DNA from 4 places in the Allomesorhizobium aridi genome. Region 1 is predicted to be linked to each of the others. Evidence: predicted binding sites of a transcription regulator. Region 1 holds the regulator's gene; each other region holds the start of a gene.
The links. Region 1 encodes PhoB, which activates phosphate uptake and scavenging genes when phosphate is short. Its sites were predicted from a motif close to TGTCATNNANCTGTCAT; they were not measured.
Positions count from the first base shown of each region.

Region 2: the regulator PhoB is predicted to act here: its motif matches at 2,408-2,424, upstream of ACG873_RS04065 (DUF4956 domain-containing protein).
Region 3: the regulator PhoB is predicted to act here: its motif matches at 1,696-1,712, upstream of ACG873_RS23085 (NAD-glutamate dehydrogenase).
Region 4: the regulator PhoB is predicted to act here: its motif matches at 1,699-1,715, upstream of ACG873_RS06885 (LTA synthase family protein).

Region 1 covers NZ_CP171729.1:3,939,576-3,943,777, forward strand. Annotated here, with positions in the region: gene xylF (D-xylose ABC transporter substrate-binding protein) at 1-599, opposite strand, end outside; gene ACG873_RS21435 (ROK family protein) at 776-2,017, shown strand; gene phoB (phosphate regulon transcriptional regulator PhoB) at 2,021-2,710, opposite strand; gene phoU (phosphate signaling complex protein PhoU) at 2,736-3,443, opposite strand; gene pstB (phosphate ABC transporter ATP-binding protein PstB) at 3,466-4,202, opposite strand, start outside.
Region 2 covers NZ_CP171729.1:446,572-450,773, reverse strand. Annotated here, with positions in the region: partial or broken gene ACG873_RS04075 (hypothetical protein) at 1-49, opposite strand, end outside; gene recQ (DNA helicase RecQ) at 294-2,096, shown strand; gene ACG873_RS04065 (DUF4956 domain-containing protein) at 2,637-3,230, shown strand; gene ACG873_RS04060 (polyphosphate polymerase domain-containing protein) at 3,208-4,038, shown strand; gene ACG873_RS04055 (esterase-like activity of phytase family protein) at 4,179-4,202, shown strand, end outside.
Region 3 covers NZ_CP171729.1:4,271,258-4,275,459, reverse strand. Annotated here, with positions in the region: gene ACG873_RS23095 (LysE family translocator) at 445-1,056, shown strand; gene ACG873_RS23090 (peroxidase-related enzyme) at 1,129-1,692, opposite strand; gene ACG873_RS23085 (NAD-glutamate dehydrogenase) at 1,810-4,202, shown strand, end outside.
Region 4 covers NZ_CP171729.1:1,014,881-1,019,082, reverse strand. Annotated here, with positions in the region: gene fabG (3-oxoacyl-[acyl-carrier-protein] reductase) at 1-554, opposite strand, end outside; gene fabD (ACP S-malonyltransferase) at 618-1,559, opposite strand; gene ACG873_RS06885 (LTA synthase family protein) at 1,744-3,669, shown strand; gene ACG873_RS06880 (pilus assembly protein TadG-related protein) at 3,708-4,202, opposite strand, start outside.

The DNA.
Region 1 (4,202 bases):
TTCTTCTGGGCGTTGGCGGGCAGCCAGCCGTCGGTGTAGGCCTCGCCGACATTCTTGATCTTGCCGGCGTCGATTGCTTCCTTGAGCACTTCCATCTGGCCGGCGAACAGGAAATCGGCGTTCGGATCGGAGCCCGAACCCTTGATGAAGACGTAGTTGCCTTCCGGCTTCACGGCGAACACGCCCTTGGCCTGCAAGCGGCCGACTTCCTTGTTGTCGAAGGTCAGGTAGAAGGCGTCCTTGTTTTCGATCAGGCGATCGTAGCCGACCACCGGAATGCCCTCGGCGACCGCCTTCTCGACGGCCGGCGCAATCGCGCTCGAATCCTGCGCCAGGATGATCAGCGCGTTGGCGCCCTGGCCGATCAGGCTTTCGACATCGGTGAGCTGCTTGCCCGGATTGGACTGGGCATCCGCGGAGATGTACTTGTCGCCGGCTGCTTCGAGCGCCGCCTTGATCGCCGCCTCGTCAGTCTTCCAGCGCTCTTCCTGGAAGTTGGACCAGGATACGCCAATGATCTTGTCCTTCGCCTCGGCCACTGCCGCAAGCGACACGGTCATCGCCACACCCGCCAGAATGGCGGTTGCAAATTTTTTCATGATTACCTCCCTAGTGCGCCCGGAGGCGCATTGAACGTCGTCCGAAGCTCTTTTTTCGAGCCTCGAAAAAAGAATGACGCATGCGGCGACTTCTGTCAATATTGTTGCGGCGCTGTTGACGGACCTTGGCTTGGAAGGGAAGGTCTGCGGCGGCAGCCGCGGGAGGATTGCAGGAAATGTCGGTCGGAATCCGTCACGACGATTTGCGCAGGCGCAACCGCGCAATGGTCATCTCGGCGGTGCGCCGCGCCTTCCAGCCGTCGCGCACCGAGATCGCTCGCGCCACCGGCCTCAGCCACTCCACGATATCGGCGATTTCGTCGGACCTGATCGCCGAGGGCATCCTGGCCGAGACCAAAAGCGGCGAGGCGGTTTCGCTGAAGCGGGGACGGCCGCAGGTAGCACTGGCGCTGAAGCCTGAAGCGGCAGCCGTCGTCACCATCGTCCTGGCGCTGAATTTCCTTTCCGTCGCCGTTGTCGACTATGCCGGCCAGACGGTCACCAGCGAGCAGCGCAAGCTGTCGACGCTGACCTTGCCCGAGGACGAGCTGATAGGCGAATGCCTGGCGATGGTGCGGCGGCGGCTCGGCGCAGCGGGCGGAAGGCGCATCATGCGCATGGTGCTTGCCGTCCAGGGCACGACCGACGCCGGGCGGCGCACCATGCTGTGGTCGCCGATCACCCCGCATTCGGGCATCGGCTTCGCCGATACGCTCGAAGGCGAGTTCGGCATTCCGGTGACGGTCGAGAACGACTGCAACATGATCGCCGAGGCGCTGAAGTGGCGCGATCCCGAGCGCTACCGCGACGATTTCATCGCGATCCTGCTGTCGCACGGCATCGGCATGGGCCTGGTGCTGAAGGGCGAGCTTTTCACCGGCACTCAATCTTCAGGCGGCGAGTTCGGGCACATGATCCACCGTCCCGATGGCGCTCTTTGCCGCTGCGGACGCCGCGGCTGCGTCGAGGCCTATGCCGGCAATTACGCGATCTGGCGGGCCGCCCGTCAATCGAGCGAGGACGAGGAGCCGGTAGCCGACATCAGCGACGCCGACATGAAAGCGCTCGCGGCAACCGCCCGCGCGAAAGAAGGGCCCGAGCGCGAGGCGTTCCGTCGGGCCGGCGAGGCGATCGGCTTCGGCCTAGGCAGCCTGTTCGCGCTCATCGACCCCGCCCCGGTGGCGATGGTCGGCATAGGCGCCGCCGCCTTCGACTTGATCGAGCCGCCTCTGCGCGAGGCGATCGCCAGAACCGCCGGCGGCCAGCATTCAGGCGCGATCTCCTTCGCCGTCGAGCCGGACGAGGTTCCGCTGATCCGCGAAGGCTGCGCCATGCGCGCGCTGACCCTCATCGACCAGGAAATCTTCGCCGCCGGCGCGCCAACGGAAACGCCTGCCAGGAAGACCGAAGTGGCGTAAACGCTATTCCTCGCGGATTGCGTAGCCGGCGCCGCGGATGGTGCGGATGACGTCCGGCATGCGGCCGTTGTTGACCGCCTTGCGCAGCCGCCCGACATGCACGTCGACGGTACGCTCGTCGATATAGATCGTCTCGCCCCACACATTGTCGAGCAATTGCCCGCGCGAGAACACCCGGCCTGGATGCCGCATCATGAATTCCAGCAGCCGGAACTCGGTCGGCCCGAGCTTGACCTCGCTCTTCTTGCGGTAGACCCGGTGCGCCTCGCGGTCGAGAACGATGTCGCCGACCTTGAGCACGCTGGACAGCACCTCGGGCTTTGCCCGCCGCAGCAGCGCCTTGACCCGCGCCATGAATTCCGGCGTCGAGAACGGCTTGACCAGATAGTCGTCGGCGCCGGTGGCGAGCCCCCTGACGCGATCGCTTTCCTCGCCGCGGGCAGTCAGCATGATGATCGGCAGGCGCTCGGTTTCAGGTCGCATTCTTAGCCGGCGGCAGAGCTCGATGCCCGAAAGCGCCGGCAGCATCCAGTCCAGCACCAGAAGGTCCGGCACGTTCTCCTGCAGCCTTATCTCGGCCTCGTCGCCGCGCGGCACGATCTCGACCTGATAGCCTTCGGATTCCAGATTGTAGCGCAGGAGCACGCCCAGCGGCTCCTCGTCTTCGACAACCATGATTTTCGGAGCGATCATAAATGAAATCCCAATGCCGATTTGCTTACTCGGCCGACACCGTCTGCGTGGTCTCGTCGAGCTTCGGCCGGTTCGGCGGCAGTTGCGAACCGGTCATGACGAAATAGGCGTTTTCGGCGATGTTGGTGACATGGTCGCCTATGCGCTCGAGGTTCTTGGCGCAGAACAGGAGATGCGTGCAGGCGGTGATGTTGCGCGGGTCTTCCATCATGTAGGTCAGCAATTCGCGGAACACCGACGTGTATTTGACGTCGATCTTCTCGTCATCGGCGCGCAGCGTCTGCAGCGCCTCCGGTTCGCGCGCGACATATTTGTCGACCACGCCATGAACCTGGGCGAGCACCATCTGGGCCATGGCGTCGATGCTGTGCGAGAGGTCGCGCGGCGTCGCGCTCTGGCCGACAGCGCTGACGCGCTTGGCGATGTTCTTGGCGAGATCGCCTATACGCTCGAGATCGCCTGCCATGCGGATAGCGCCGAGCACGGCGCGCAGATCCTGCGCCATCGGCTGGCGCTTGGCGATCAGCGTGATGGCGCGGTCGTCGAGTTCGCGCTGCCTGGCGTCCATGATGGCGTCGTCGGAGATGACCCGCTGCGCCAGTGCATTGTCGGATGACAGAAGCGCCCTGATCGAAGCGCCGACCATCGCGCCGGCGAGATCGCCCATGTCGCGGATCAGCCGGTCGACATGCCCGAGTTCTTCGTCGAAAGAGGCAACCGTGTGCTCACCCATTCTATCGTCCTCGCCTTGTCACTCAGCCGAACCGGCCGGTGATATAGTCCTGCGTGCGTTTGTCGTCGGGGTTCGTGAACATTTTGTCGGTCGCACCCTCCTCGACCAGATAGCCGAGGTGGAACATGGCGGTGCGCTGCGAAACGCGGGCCGCCTGCTGCATCGAATGGGTGACGATGACAATCGTGTAGTTCTCGCGCAATTCATCGATCAGTTCCTCCACCCTGGCGGTGGCGATCGGGTCGAGTGCCGAGCACGGCTCGTCCATAAGGATCACTTCGGGCGAGACGGCAATTGCGCGCGCGATGCACAGGCGCTGCTGCTGGCCGCCGGATAGCCCGGTGCCGGATTCGAGCAGGCGGTCCTTCACCTCGTTGAACAGGCCGGCCTTCTTCAGGCTGGATTCGACGATGCCATCGAGATCCGTCTTGTTTTTCGCAAGGCCATGGATACGCGGGCCGTAGGCGACGTTCTCGTAGATCGACTTGGGAAACGGGTTGGGCTTCTGGAATACCATGCCGACGCGGGCGCGCAGTTCGACCACGTCGATCTTCGGATCGTAGACGTCCTCGCCGTCGAGCGTGATCTTGCCCGACACCCGCGCGATGTCGATCGTGTCGTTCATGCGGTTCAGACAGCGCAGGAAGGTCGACTTGCCGCAGCCGGACGGGCCGATCAACGCCGTCACCTGGTTTTCGCGAACATCGAGGTCGACATCGAACAGCGCGCGCTTCTCGCCGTAGTGAACATTGACCTTCT
Region 2 (4,202 bases), 2.7 Mb from region 1:
GACCGGCCGTCAGCGAGAGCGGCCGGAGCATGTCCTCGATCGTCGTCATGCCCTTGCATAGCCGAGCATCGTCGGGTTTCACAACGCCAATGTTGCGACAACGGATCACGAACTTCGTAGATGATGCAAGATGCAGGCTAGCCGAACCAAGGGAATCGCTTCATCTCGGCTAACCTTCATCGCTCGGTTAATATGCTGGAGGCGAAATTGCTCAGCAGGAAGGTCGCTGGGCGCTCTTCACCTCGCAAAACTGTTATTAGGCGTGGTCTTTCTGATTCTTGCCACAGGTTACCGTGACCGCCGATCCCGCGCATATTCTGAAAGCCGTTTATGGCTACGATGCATTTCGTGGACCTCAGGCGGAGATCGTCGACCATGTGATGGCCGGCAACAACGCCTTTGTCTTGATGCCGACGGGCGGCGGCAAATCGCTTTGCTATCAGATCCCGGCGATGGCCCGGCCCGGCATGGGCCTCGTAGTCTCACCGCTGATCGCTCTGATGGCCGATCAGGTGGCTGCCTTGCGTCAATCAGGAGTCAGGGCCGCCGCGCTCAACTCCGATCTGACAGGCGATGAGCGGCGCGCGTTGTGGCGAAACGTATCCGACGGCGCTCTGGACCTCCTCTACGTAGCCCCTGAGACGCTGCTCAGATCCGGCATATTGGAGCAGCTTGGCCAAGTGCCCCTGTCGCTGATCGCGATCGACGAAGCGCATTGCCTGTCGCAGTGGGGACACGATTTCCGTCCCTCGTACCGCCAGCTCGACGCTCTGGTCGCGCTGTTCCCCGACACTCCGCGCATGGCGCTGACGGCCACCGCCGACGCTCCGACACGGGCTGAAATCCTGGCGCATCTCAAGATCGCGGAAAGCGATGCCTTCGTCGCCGGCTTTGATCGACCCAACATCCGCTACGCCATGGAGGAGAAAGACAATCCGAGGGGGCAGTTGAAGCGCTTCCTGAAGAGCCATGAGGGCGAAAGCGGCATCGTCTACTGTCTGTCGAAACGAAAGACCGAGGAGACGGCGGCCTGGCTCTCCACGCAAGGCTATAACGCGCTCCCCTATCATGGCGGCATGGACAAGGCAGCGCGCGAGGGGAACCAGACGCGCTTCCAGCGCGACGAGGCCGTCATCATGGTGGCCACGATCGCATTCGGTATGGGCATCGACAAGCCGGATGTGCGGTTCGTCGCCCATGTCGATCTGCCAGGCAGCATAGAGGCCTATTATCAGGAGACCGGTCGTGCCGGGCGCGATGGCCTGCCTTCGGACACCCTGATGCTCTATGGCCATGAAGACATTGCTTTGCGCAGTCGCTTCATCGAAGAATCGAATGCACCCGAACAGCGCAAGCGTATGGAACGGCAAAAGCTCGATGCGCTCCTTGGGTTGGCCGAGACGGCGGGCTGTCGCCGCCAGGCGCTGCTCTCTTATTTCGGCGACCGCTGCGAACCTTGCGGCAACTGCGATACCTGTGCCGAGCCGCCAAGGCTGTTCGACGGTACGATCGCCACGCAGAAAATCCTGTCGTGCATTCACAGGACCGGCGAACGCTTCGGCCAGGCCTACATCGTCGATGTCCTATTGGGTGCTCAGGATGAACGCATCATGCAGTTCGGCCACGACCGCGTCTCCACCTATGGCATCGGCAAGGAGCACGACGGCCGCACCTGGCGCGCGATCTTGCGTCAGTTGATTGCGCTACGACTGATTGACGTTGACCTGAGCGGCCATGGCGGGCTGTCGATCTCGGACGCGGGCCGCCAGTTCCTGCGCGAAAAGCGGATGCTCATGCTGCGTACGCCGCCACCGCCGCGCGCCCGGCGCGAAAAGGTCTCTCGCAACAGCCCACCTGCCGCCCTGCCACACGCCGATCGTGGACTGTTCGAGGCATTACGCGCAAAACGCATGGAAATCGCCCGAACGCAGAATGTGCCGCCCTATGTGATCTTTCATGACCGGACGCTGATCGAATTGGCCGCGGCCCGCCCCGCCTCGCGTGCGGAAATGGCCGGTGTTCCAGGTGTCGGCGAGGCCAAACTGGAGCGTTATGGCCCCGCCTTTCTCGCGGTGATTGCCGAGCACGCTGGATAAAGACGGTTCGAAGCGGTTGCCCACGCGCTGGAGGCACGCGGGAGCCCGATTGACCTGACGGCGGACCGCCTCGTGCTCATCCCCTGCACGTTTTCCAAATTCTCTACGAAGACCGGTTCCTGCGATCGGGCGGCATCGAAAAACCGTTAGATTTCCGGATGGCTGCGAGGTCCTGATCGAGCATGTTTCGAGCGCGGCTGGGACACCGGCTCTTACCCTCCTCTCACCTGAAGTTTGTCAAATTCTAATCTAGGGTGCCCCAAAATCTAGCCAAACTCCCACGAAGCTTTAGCCGGCTAGCTTCATAAATCTGTCATCGGACTGTCACACCTCCGAATGCGTTCCCGACAAGTCGTTGATCCTGGAAGGTTAAGCGACGCCGCCGCATTCCGCAGCCTCTGACTTTCCGACCGGAATGGAGCGGGATCGTCCCGTTTTCCATTCAGCGCCGCCTATGGCGTCACGAGAAGCAGGAGCTGAAATGCACCCCGTTCCACTTATCCCGGCAGCATCGCCAGGCGCCCCAATGGCGAGGGCGCGATGAACTCCTTTTTCATGCAAGCCCTTCAGGACCCGCTGGCGGCTCAGGCGATCAGGTTCGCGCTGAACCTCGTTGGAATGACGCTTCTTACGTTCGGCATGTATTACCGGCGCTATCGGGACAAGGAGCTGGTGACGGCTGCCGCTCTGTTCAACATCTTCGTTTTTGCGGTGCTTACCGTCCTGTCTTCGGTGAATTTCAGCGTTGCCGCGGGCTTTGGCCTGTTCGCTATCCTGGCGCTCTTCACACTGCGCTCGGAGCCGCTCAGCAAAACCGAGATGACCTATTTCTTCGGCAGCGTCGCCATCGCAGTCATCTCATCCGTGCAGGGAACGACGCTGCCCTTCGCGGCGATGATCGTTTTGTTCGTGCTCGTCGGCGCCTACGTGGTCGACCACCCGAAGATGCTGCAATCGGTCAGCGGGGCGAAGGTCACGCTCGACAAAATCCACCTGACGCTGCTGTCGGACCCCGAAACCATGCGCGCCGAACTCTCGGAGCGGCTGGGGGTCACGGTGCTGTCTTATCAGGTTCTGCAACTCGACTACATCACGGAAATGGCGAGGCTCAATGTCTTCTATCGCAAACACTGACGCGCGCCTGGAGCAGGTTTTCGACCCGATCAGCCTCGCTGCCCTCAACTCCAAGGCCGAGATGCTGGAGCGGCTCGACAACAAATACGTCACCCGCGCGGGCATACTGCATCGCGCCGCTGCCGAACTGGCAAGGCGCTTCGATATTCTGGAAATCGAGGGCCGCCGGTCGTTCACCTATGAAACCTGCTATTTCGACGATGCGGACCGGCGCAGCTATTTCGACCACCATCAGGGTCGGCGGCAGCGGGCGAAAGTCCGGATCCGGAAATATGCCGATGCAGGGCTTTGTTTCGTCGAGGTGAAGCTCAAGGATAAGCGCGGCGCGACGATCAAGAAGCGGCTGCCTTATGATGCCGGTAAATTCGGCATTCTCAACAAGACGGCGCTCGCCTACGTGCACGAAGTCTATTTCGACCAGTATCGCCAGGAGTTTCCGTACGCGCTCTCACGCGTCCTCGACATGCGCTATGTCCGCATGACACTCGTGGCGAAGGACGGCGGCGAGCGCATGACGATCGACAGCGGGATGCGGTTTTTCGCTCCCGGCTCGTCGCACGCCGTCAGTGATGATCACTTCATCCTGGAAACGAAATCCGCAAACGGCAACGGGATAGCCGATCGCCTCCTGCGCGCAATGCACCAGCACCCCACCAAGCACTGCTCGAAATATTGCACCGGCATAGCCATCCTCAATCAGGGAACGAGGCACAACAAGTTCCTTCCCGCCCTTCGCAAGCTCGGGATCGTGCCCGCGCCGCAAACGGCTGAGGTCGTCCCCGGGCAAGAGATCGAGGTCGCCGCATGATACATCGCAAAGGAATTGGCCCAATGACCAAGCGAAACAGATTTGGCCGCTTGTTCTGCCGGTTTACGCTGGCCGGTGCGATGCTGGCTTCTGCTTTGTCGACCGGGTCAGCCCAGCCGAGCCTGGAAGCTCTGGATAGCATGGACCTGCCTTCCGAAGGCGCC
Region 3 (4,202 bases), 330 kb from region 1:
TCCCACCAGCAAGCTGCCGGGATGCAGTATGGTGGAAGTGGCAGGGGGTGTGGATAAAAGATTCCTTTGCCAAATCGCCAAGCGCTTGAAATCGTTGCAAGGAAACTTCGGCAGCGGCGAAAATCGACCAGGAGCGGACTGGCTTTGTCCACACTTCGTGAGTGGGTGTCGTTGCCGCTTTCGGGAAATCGCGTTCTGGACTGCCGGAGCACTGCCGCGACGATACAGCATGGATCCTTGTCTCTCCGCTGCGTCGCTTTGCTCCTGCTCCGCCCGAGGATGACGAATGGATAGCCAGTTTCGCGCCGATTCTGTTGAAAAAACGCGGCGACTTCTTCAACACAATCGCGCCAATCGCAGCCGTTGCGACTTGCCGGCACGGGGGCAATTCCCTCAGGCCAACCGTCAGGTTATCATGAGGCAGCTTGTCAACGGAGCATCGCAATGGAACTCACCTCGCTTCTCATCTTCGCGGGCGCGCTGTTTGTCGCCGCGGGGTCGCCAGGACCAAGCATCGCCGCGCTGGTCGCGCGGGTGATTTCCAAAGGGTTCCGCGACGTGCTGCCCTTCCTTGCGGCGATGTGGATCGGCGAGGCGATCTGGCTGTCGCTGGCCGTGTTCGGCCTGGCCTTCGTGGCGCAGACCTTTCATGTTGCATTCGTCATCGTGAAATGGGCCGGCGTCGCCTACCTGGCTTATCTCGCCTGGAAAATGTGGACCGCGCCGGTCGCGGTCCGCGACGGCGACATGCCGCGCGAAGATACGCCCTTCAGGCTGTTCTTCGCCGGCATGGCGGTGACGCTCGGCAATCCCAAGATCATGATGTTCTACCTGGCGCTGCTGCCGACCATCATCGACCTCGCTTCGGTGACGCTGGTCGGCTGGCTGGAGCTGACGCTGACCATGGCCGTCGTGCTCATCGCCATCGACGCCGTCTGGGTGATCGCTGCCGCGCAGGCGCGAAAACTGCTCAAGAGCCAACGGGCCATGAAGATCGCCAACCGGGTCAGCGCAACCACCATGGCGGGTGCGGCGGCGGCTATCGCGACGCGGTGAGAGTGGCTGCGGGCATAAGCGCATGCCGCCCTGCCTGCCGAAATCTTCTCCCTATAGCGACGGGGAGAAGCGTCACCGCGCCATTGCGTGATATTCGGCGTTGGGCCGCATATCGATCGCAGCGGCGAGGCGGTTCGACATGTTGAAGAAGGCGGCCGTGGAGGCGATGTCCCAGATGTCGCGGTCGGAAAAGCCGGCCTCGCGCAACGCTGCGCGGTCGCTCTCCTCGATCTTCGCAGGCTCTTCCGTGAGCTTGGCGGAAAAATCCAGCATCGCCTTGTGGCGCGGCGAAAGCGCTGCCGCGCGGTAATTCATCACCATCATCTCGCCCAGCTCCGGATCGCCGGACAGCTGGCGCACCGCCGCGCCATGCGCGGTGAGGCAGTAGTAGCAGTGGTTGATCGAGGAGACGACGACCGCGATCATCTCGCGCTCGAGCTTGGACAGGCCGGAATCGCCGAGCATCAGGTCGTTGTAGGTGTCGGTGAAGGCGCGCAGCTTCTTTTCGTCGAAAGCGTAGGAGAGGAGGACGTTCGGGACGATCCCGAGCTTCTCCTCGCATTTGGCGAAATAGGCCTGCGTGGCCTCGCTCAACCCGGCGGCGGGAAGCTCCAGTGCATGGATGCGCTCGTTCATGGCCGTCATCTCCCTTTCATCAGAAGTTTGCATTTTGCGCCAATGCGCGTGTCGCCAAATGCGGTTCATCTGCTACGATAGACGCAAAAGCATGGGACCGGGGGAGGTTTAAGCATCATGGCATCCAGCGCCAAGGCCAAAGCGGCGGCACCGAGACTCCCCACACCTAAAGCAATAGACGGGCCGGCGCGGCTGGCGGAATACCTGCATGCGCGCACGCCCGCCGAAGACGTCGCCGCCTATGAGCCTGCCGTTCTCGCCAAGGCCGCCGAACTTGCCTATCGCGCGGTCACGAAGCACCACAAGGGCGAGAGCGTCATCGCAATCGACAGCGCCGCCGGCATGGTGCGCGACGGGCGGCCGGTGACGGTTATCACCGTAGTCAACGACAACATGCCCTTCCTGTTCGATTCGGTGCTGGGCGAGATCACCGACACGGCGGGCGAGCCGGCGCTGGTCACGCATCCGGTGATCGTGGTCAGGCACGGGAAGCATGGCGTCGAGGAGATCCTCGGCGACGGCGGCTTTGCCAAGGACCACGACGCCGATCGCCTGAGCGTCATCCACGTCCATATAGGCAGGCTTTCCACAGAAGAGGCCCATGCGCTGCGCGACAGGCTGGCGCGCGTGCTCGGGCAGGTCCGCCACGCGGTCAGCGACTGGAAGCCGATGCTGGCGCGGCTCGACCAGGCGATCCTGGAATTTCGCTATGCCCCGATACCGCTCGACAAGGACGCGGTGACGGAGGCGATAGCGTTCCTGGAATGGCTGCGCGACGACAATTTCACCTTTCTCGGCATGCGCGAGTTTGCCTACAAGGGCGGCGAGAAGAGCGGCACGCTGGAGCGCGCATCCAGCCCCGGCTTGGGCATATTGCACGATCCCAACGTGATGGTGCTGCGGCGTGAGATCGAAGGCGCGACGACGACGCCCGAAATCCGCGCCTTCCTGCACGGGCCCGATCCGCTGATCGTGACCAAGGCCAATGCCAAGTCGGTCGTCCACCGCCGCATCTATCTCGACTACATCGGGGTCAAGACTTACGACAAGAAGGGCGCGCTTTCGGGGGAACTGCGCATAGTCGGCCTGTTCACGTCGACCGCCTATACGCGCTCGGTGATGAAGATCCCCTATCTTCGATCCAAGGCGCAGAAGGTGATCGCCAAATCCGGCTTCGACCCGGGCGACCACTCGGGCAAGGCGCTGATCAACGTGCTCGAATCCTATCCGCGCGACGAACTTTTCCAGATCACGGTGCCGACGCTGCGCAAGCATGCCGAAGCGATCCTCGGGCTGGTGGAGCGGCCGCGCGTGCGGGCCCTGGTACGGGTCGACCAGTTCGACCGCTTCGTCTCGATCCTGGCGTTCGTGCCGCGCGACCGCTACGACAGCCGCGCGCGGGTACGCATCGGCGACTACCTGAAGAACGTGTTCGAGGGGAGGCTGTCGGCCTACTATCCCGCCTTCCCGGAAGGCGGCCTGGCGCGGGTGCATTTCATCATCGGCCGCTCCGGAGGCAAGACGCCGAAGGTCGACCCCAAGAAGATCGAAGCGGAAGTCCGCGACATCGTCCGCACCTGGGAGGACGCGTTGCGGGATGCGGCGGACGCTTCGGGCGCAGGGCCGGAACTGTCGGCCATCGCCGCGAAATTTCCGGAAAGTTATCGCGGCAGCTTCTCGGCGGCCGAGGCGCTGGTCGACGCCCGCCGCATCGCCGCGCTCGACGAGGCCAATCCGATCGCCATCGACTATTACCGGCACGGCGACCAGAAGCCCGAACAGGCGGCGCTGAAGATCTACCATTTCGGCTCGCCGGTGGCGTTGTCGCGCCGCGTGCCGGTGCTGGAGAATATCGGCTTCAGGGTGATCAGCGAGCGCACCTTCGAGGTGGGCGAACGCGAAACCGGCCTGGTGTTCGTGCACGACATGGACCTGGAGAACGCCTTCGGGCAGGCGATAGACCTCAAGGACGGCGGGAAGCTGTTCGAGGACGTGTTCCTGTCGGTGTGGCGCGGCGACGCCGATAATGACGGCTTTAACGGTCTCGCCCAGACGGCCGGCCTGTGGTCGAACGAGATCGCGATCCTGCGAGCCTATGGCCGCTACCTGCAGCAGGCCGGAATCCCGCAGAGCCAGGGTTTCATCGCGGCCGTGCTCAACCGCTATCCCGATATCGCGCGCGGGCTCTATTCGATGTTTGCGGCGCTGTTCGACCCGGCTGCGCAGCGCGACGGTGTTGTGACGGCGCGGCACCTCAAGGCCAAGATCAAGGATGCGCTGGAGGATGTGCCCAATATCGACGACGACACCATCATCAGGCGCTACCTCAATCTCGTTGAATCCTCGTTGCGCAGCAATCATTTCGTTCCCGAAACGAAAGAAAAGGGACAGTCGCTGGCTATCAAGCTGGATTCGCGGGCGATCGACGGGCTGCCGGAGCCGCGGCCGTGGCGCGAGATTTTCGTGTACGGGCCGGAGGTAGAGGGCGTCCATCTGCGCTTCGGGCCGGT
Region 4 (4,202 bases), 2.9 Mb from region 1:
ATGAAGCCCGGCGCCACGCAATTCACCGTCACGCCGCGCGTCGCGATCTCCTGCGCCAGCGATTTCGACATGCCGATCATGCCTGCCTTGGAGGCGCAGTAGTTCGCCTGGCCGGGATTGCCGGTGACGCCGACCACCGAGGTGATGTTGATGATGCGGCCGTTGCGGCGGCGCATCATCGGATGGGTCAATTCCCGGGTGAGCCTAAACACCGCCGTCAGGTTGACTTCCATCACCGCATCCCAATCCGCGTCCGACATGCGGACAAAAAGCCCATCCTTGGTGATGCCGGCATTGTTGACCAGTATGTCGACGCCTTCGAGATCGGCTTCGGCCTTTGCGCCAAGCGCCTTGACCTCGTCGCGATTCGACAGGTTCGCCGGATATATTTTCACGCGGTCGCCGAGCTCGGCGGCCAGCGCCTCCAGCTTCTCCACCCGCGTGCCGTGCAGGCCGACCATCGCGCCCTGCGCATGCAGCGCGCGCGCCACCGCCTCGCCGATACCCCCGCTCGCCCCGGTGACGAGCGCCTTGCGGCCGGTCAGATCAAACATTTTTGACTCCCGTTCCAATTGATAGGGCACTCCCTTGGTAAGGGAGTGTTCTAGCTTAATCGTTCACCCTAACGCCGCAACCGCCGCCTCGACATCGGCCGGATTGTTGATCGCGCTGGTAGCGATCTCCTTGTTGATCCGCCGCGCCAGTCCTGAGAGCACTTTCCCTGCTCCCACTTCGTAAAGTGTCGTCACGCCATTGGCGCCGAACCATTCCACCGTCTCGCGCCAGCGCACGCGGCCGGTCACCTGCTCGACGAGGCGGGCGACGATCTGGTCCGGATCGCTAAGCGGCGTCGCCGAGACGTTCGACACCACTGGCACTGCCGGAGCACTTTTCTTCACGCTGGCCAGCGCTTCGCGCATCGTCTCTGCGGCCGGACCCATCAAAGCGGAGTGGAAGGGAGCGGAGACTGAAAGCATCAATGCCCGTTTGGCGCCTTTTTCGGTGCAGAGCCGGGCCGCGAGTTCGACCGCCGCCTTGGCGCCCGAAATCACCAGTTGTCCGCCGCCATTGTCGTTGGCGATCTGGCACACCGACCCCTTGGCGGCCTCCGTGCAGGCCGCCTCGACATCGCCCTGCTCCAGTCCGATGATCGCGGCCATTGCGCCTTCGCCGACCGGAACCGCAGCCTGCATCGCATCGCCGCGGATGCGGAGCAGCCGGGCGGCGTCGGCCACCGTGAACATGCCTGCGGCGGCAAGTGCGGAATATTCGCCGAGAGAATGGCCGGCAACATAGGAAACCTTGTCCTTCAGCGAGAAGCCTCGCGCCTCAAGCGCCCGCACCGCTGCGAGGGACACCGCCATCAGCGCGGGCTGCGCGTTGGCGGTCAGCGTCAAGGTCTCTTCCGGCCCTTCCCACATGATTTTCGAGAGCTTCTGGCCGAGCGCGTCATCAACCTCGTCGAATACCCGGCGTGCCTCGGGAAACGTGTCGGCGAGGTCCTTGCCCATTCCGACGGCCTGGCTCCCCTGCCCCGGAAAAGTGAATGCGACGGCCATGATCTCGCTCCGCGATTTCTTCTCCGCTGCCGTGTGGCGTGACGCGGGCCGGCGAGTCAAGCCCGTGCCTCCTGCTTTGGAACAAAGCGCTGCTGAACTTCTTATTTCCGCCACACGCGCTAGCTTCTGTGACGGAACAATGACAGTTGCATGACGTTTTTTATTACGCATTGAGGACATTAAGTTGGCAAAGATTGTCGCAGACCGGGTTTCGGCGACGCGGGAAGCCTCGGGAAAAGGGAATTTGGCCGAAACGCGGCGACGTGTCCGTCTATTGCGCATTGCCGGTTCGGCGGCGTTGACGCTCCTGGTTTCGGCAGTCCTGGTGTTTTCGGTCGAATGGATCGTGCGCGGCTCGCTCCCCGAAACGCTGCTTTTCTTCCAGCAGCCGTTCCGCCCCGGCTGGACCACCATCATCCTGTTTGCGCTGCTCATCGTCTTTTTCGACGCCCTGCTCGGCCGCGCCTATCACGCGCTGCTGGTGGTCGCGCCCGCTGTCCTGTTCCTAGCCTTTGTGGGTCATCAGAAAGCGCATTACCTCGGCGATCCGCTCTACCCGACCGATTTCCTCTATGCGCGCCAGATCGTGGAACTGACGCCGCTGCTGGTTCGCGAGCGCCCGCTGCTGGCAATCATGCTCGTCGTCACCACGATCGCCGCGATCGCGCTTCTGGTGGCGCTCTGGCGATTCTGGCGGCGCAAGGTTCCCGCCCTGCCGATGCGCGCCCGCGCCGCGCGGCTCGCGGTCGCTTTGCCGGCGTTGCTGTTCTTCGGCTCGATCATGGATTACGCGACCTTCTCCTGGGCGCGCGACCGGCTTCAGATCATCCCGATGATGTGGGACCAGAAGGAAAACTACGCCTCGAACGGCTTCGCCATCGCCTTTGCGCTCAACGTGCCGATGGCCAAGGTCAAGGCCCCTGAGGGCTATTCAAAGGAGGCGATAGAGGCCGTCAGGCGCCCCGTGGCCTCGGCGTCGGTTCCGCCGGAACGGCCCGACATCATCATCGTGATGAGCGAATCGTTCTGGGATCCCACCCGGCTGCCGGGCGTCACGATCACGCCCGACCCGGTTTCCAATGTCCGCGCGGTGCAGTCCGGGCATGTGTTTTCGCCGGAATTCGGCGGTATGACGGCCAATGTCGAATTCGAGGCGCTGACCGGCTTCTCAAATGCCTTCCTGCCCTATGGCAGCATTCCCTATCAGCAATATGTCCGCGAGCCACTGCCCTCGCTCGCCACCTTCCTGAAGAGTCAGGGTTACGCCACCCGCGCAATCCACCCGTTCGAAGGCTGGTTCTGGAATCGCACGCCGGTTTATGAGGCATTCGGCTTCGACAGCTTCATGTCGGAAGAGAACCTGCCGCCGCTGGCCACGCGCGGACCGCTCGTCTCCGATGCCGCCCTCACGGAAGAAATCATCCGCCAGGCCGAAGTGACCGCCGAGCCGTTCTTCTTCTTCGCCGTGACGCTGCAGAGCCATGGCCCCTACGAGCCGAACCGCTACCCCACCACCAGCCACAAGGTCGAAACCTCGGTGAGCGCCTGGAGCAGGGGTTCGATCCTGACCTTCGCCGAGGGAGCCGCCGATGCCGACCAGGGCCTGGCTCGGCTGATCGAGTGGGCTGAAAAGCGAGAGCGCCCAACCGTCATCGCCTTCTTCGGCGACCATTTGCCGCCGCTCGGCCCCGTCTTCGTCGAGACCGGGTTCATGAAAAACCCGGTCGCCGAGCGCAAGGCGCCACTCGCGAAAATGCGCATCCAGCACGAAACGCCGCTGGTGATCTGGTCGAACCGCAAGGGTCCGGTCGACCATCTCGGCTCGATCAGCCCGTCCTTCCTGCCGCTCCACGTGCTGGAGACGGCCGGCATGAGCCACCCCTATTACACCGGCTTCCTCGGCGAGATGCGCCAGCGTTATCGCGTCGTGGACCGCAACGTGCTCGTGACGCCGCGGGGCATGGCGACATTCGACTGGGGGCGGGCGAAGGAGATCGATCCGGCTATCCGCGACTTCCGCCTGCTGCAATTCGACATCATGTTCGGCAAGCGCCACGGCGAGAAGGCTTTCTTCCCGGCGCCGAAAAAGGAAAAGCGAAGCACTAGTTGAGTCCTGGTGAAGGCTGTGAAGGCAATTTGCCTGCCCCGTCAGTTTGTAACCGCAAGCTGGGAGATTGAGTAGCTGATCTGCTTGAAGGCGGCCTTGAGCTGTTCGGGGTTCTTCGTCGGATAGTAGTCGGCCGTGCTTGTGGCGCAGGCGCTGTAGAGATCGCGGTTTTTCTGAGAATCGGCGCCCAGAACCACGGTAAAGATCCGCACGTCCTTATCCTTCAGCGACGTGCATGCGCCAAGGGTCAGCTTGTTTACATTGTCCAGCGCCGTGTTCCGGTTGGTCGTTCCCATGCGACCCGTGTCGAGAAAATTGTATGAGCCGTAATCCGACTTGTTGATCAGGGCGTTCGCCGCGCCGAACACGTTGTTGTCGCCGTCGGTGAATACTACGACCATTTTGGTGGTTTCCTTGGCGTCGAAGGGATTTCCTTGCGTGTATGGCTCGCCCGGCGAAAGAACCCGCATTCCCCATGCCAGGCCTTCCGAAACATTGGTGCCTGAGCCATACCAATAGACCATGTTTTTGATTTC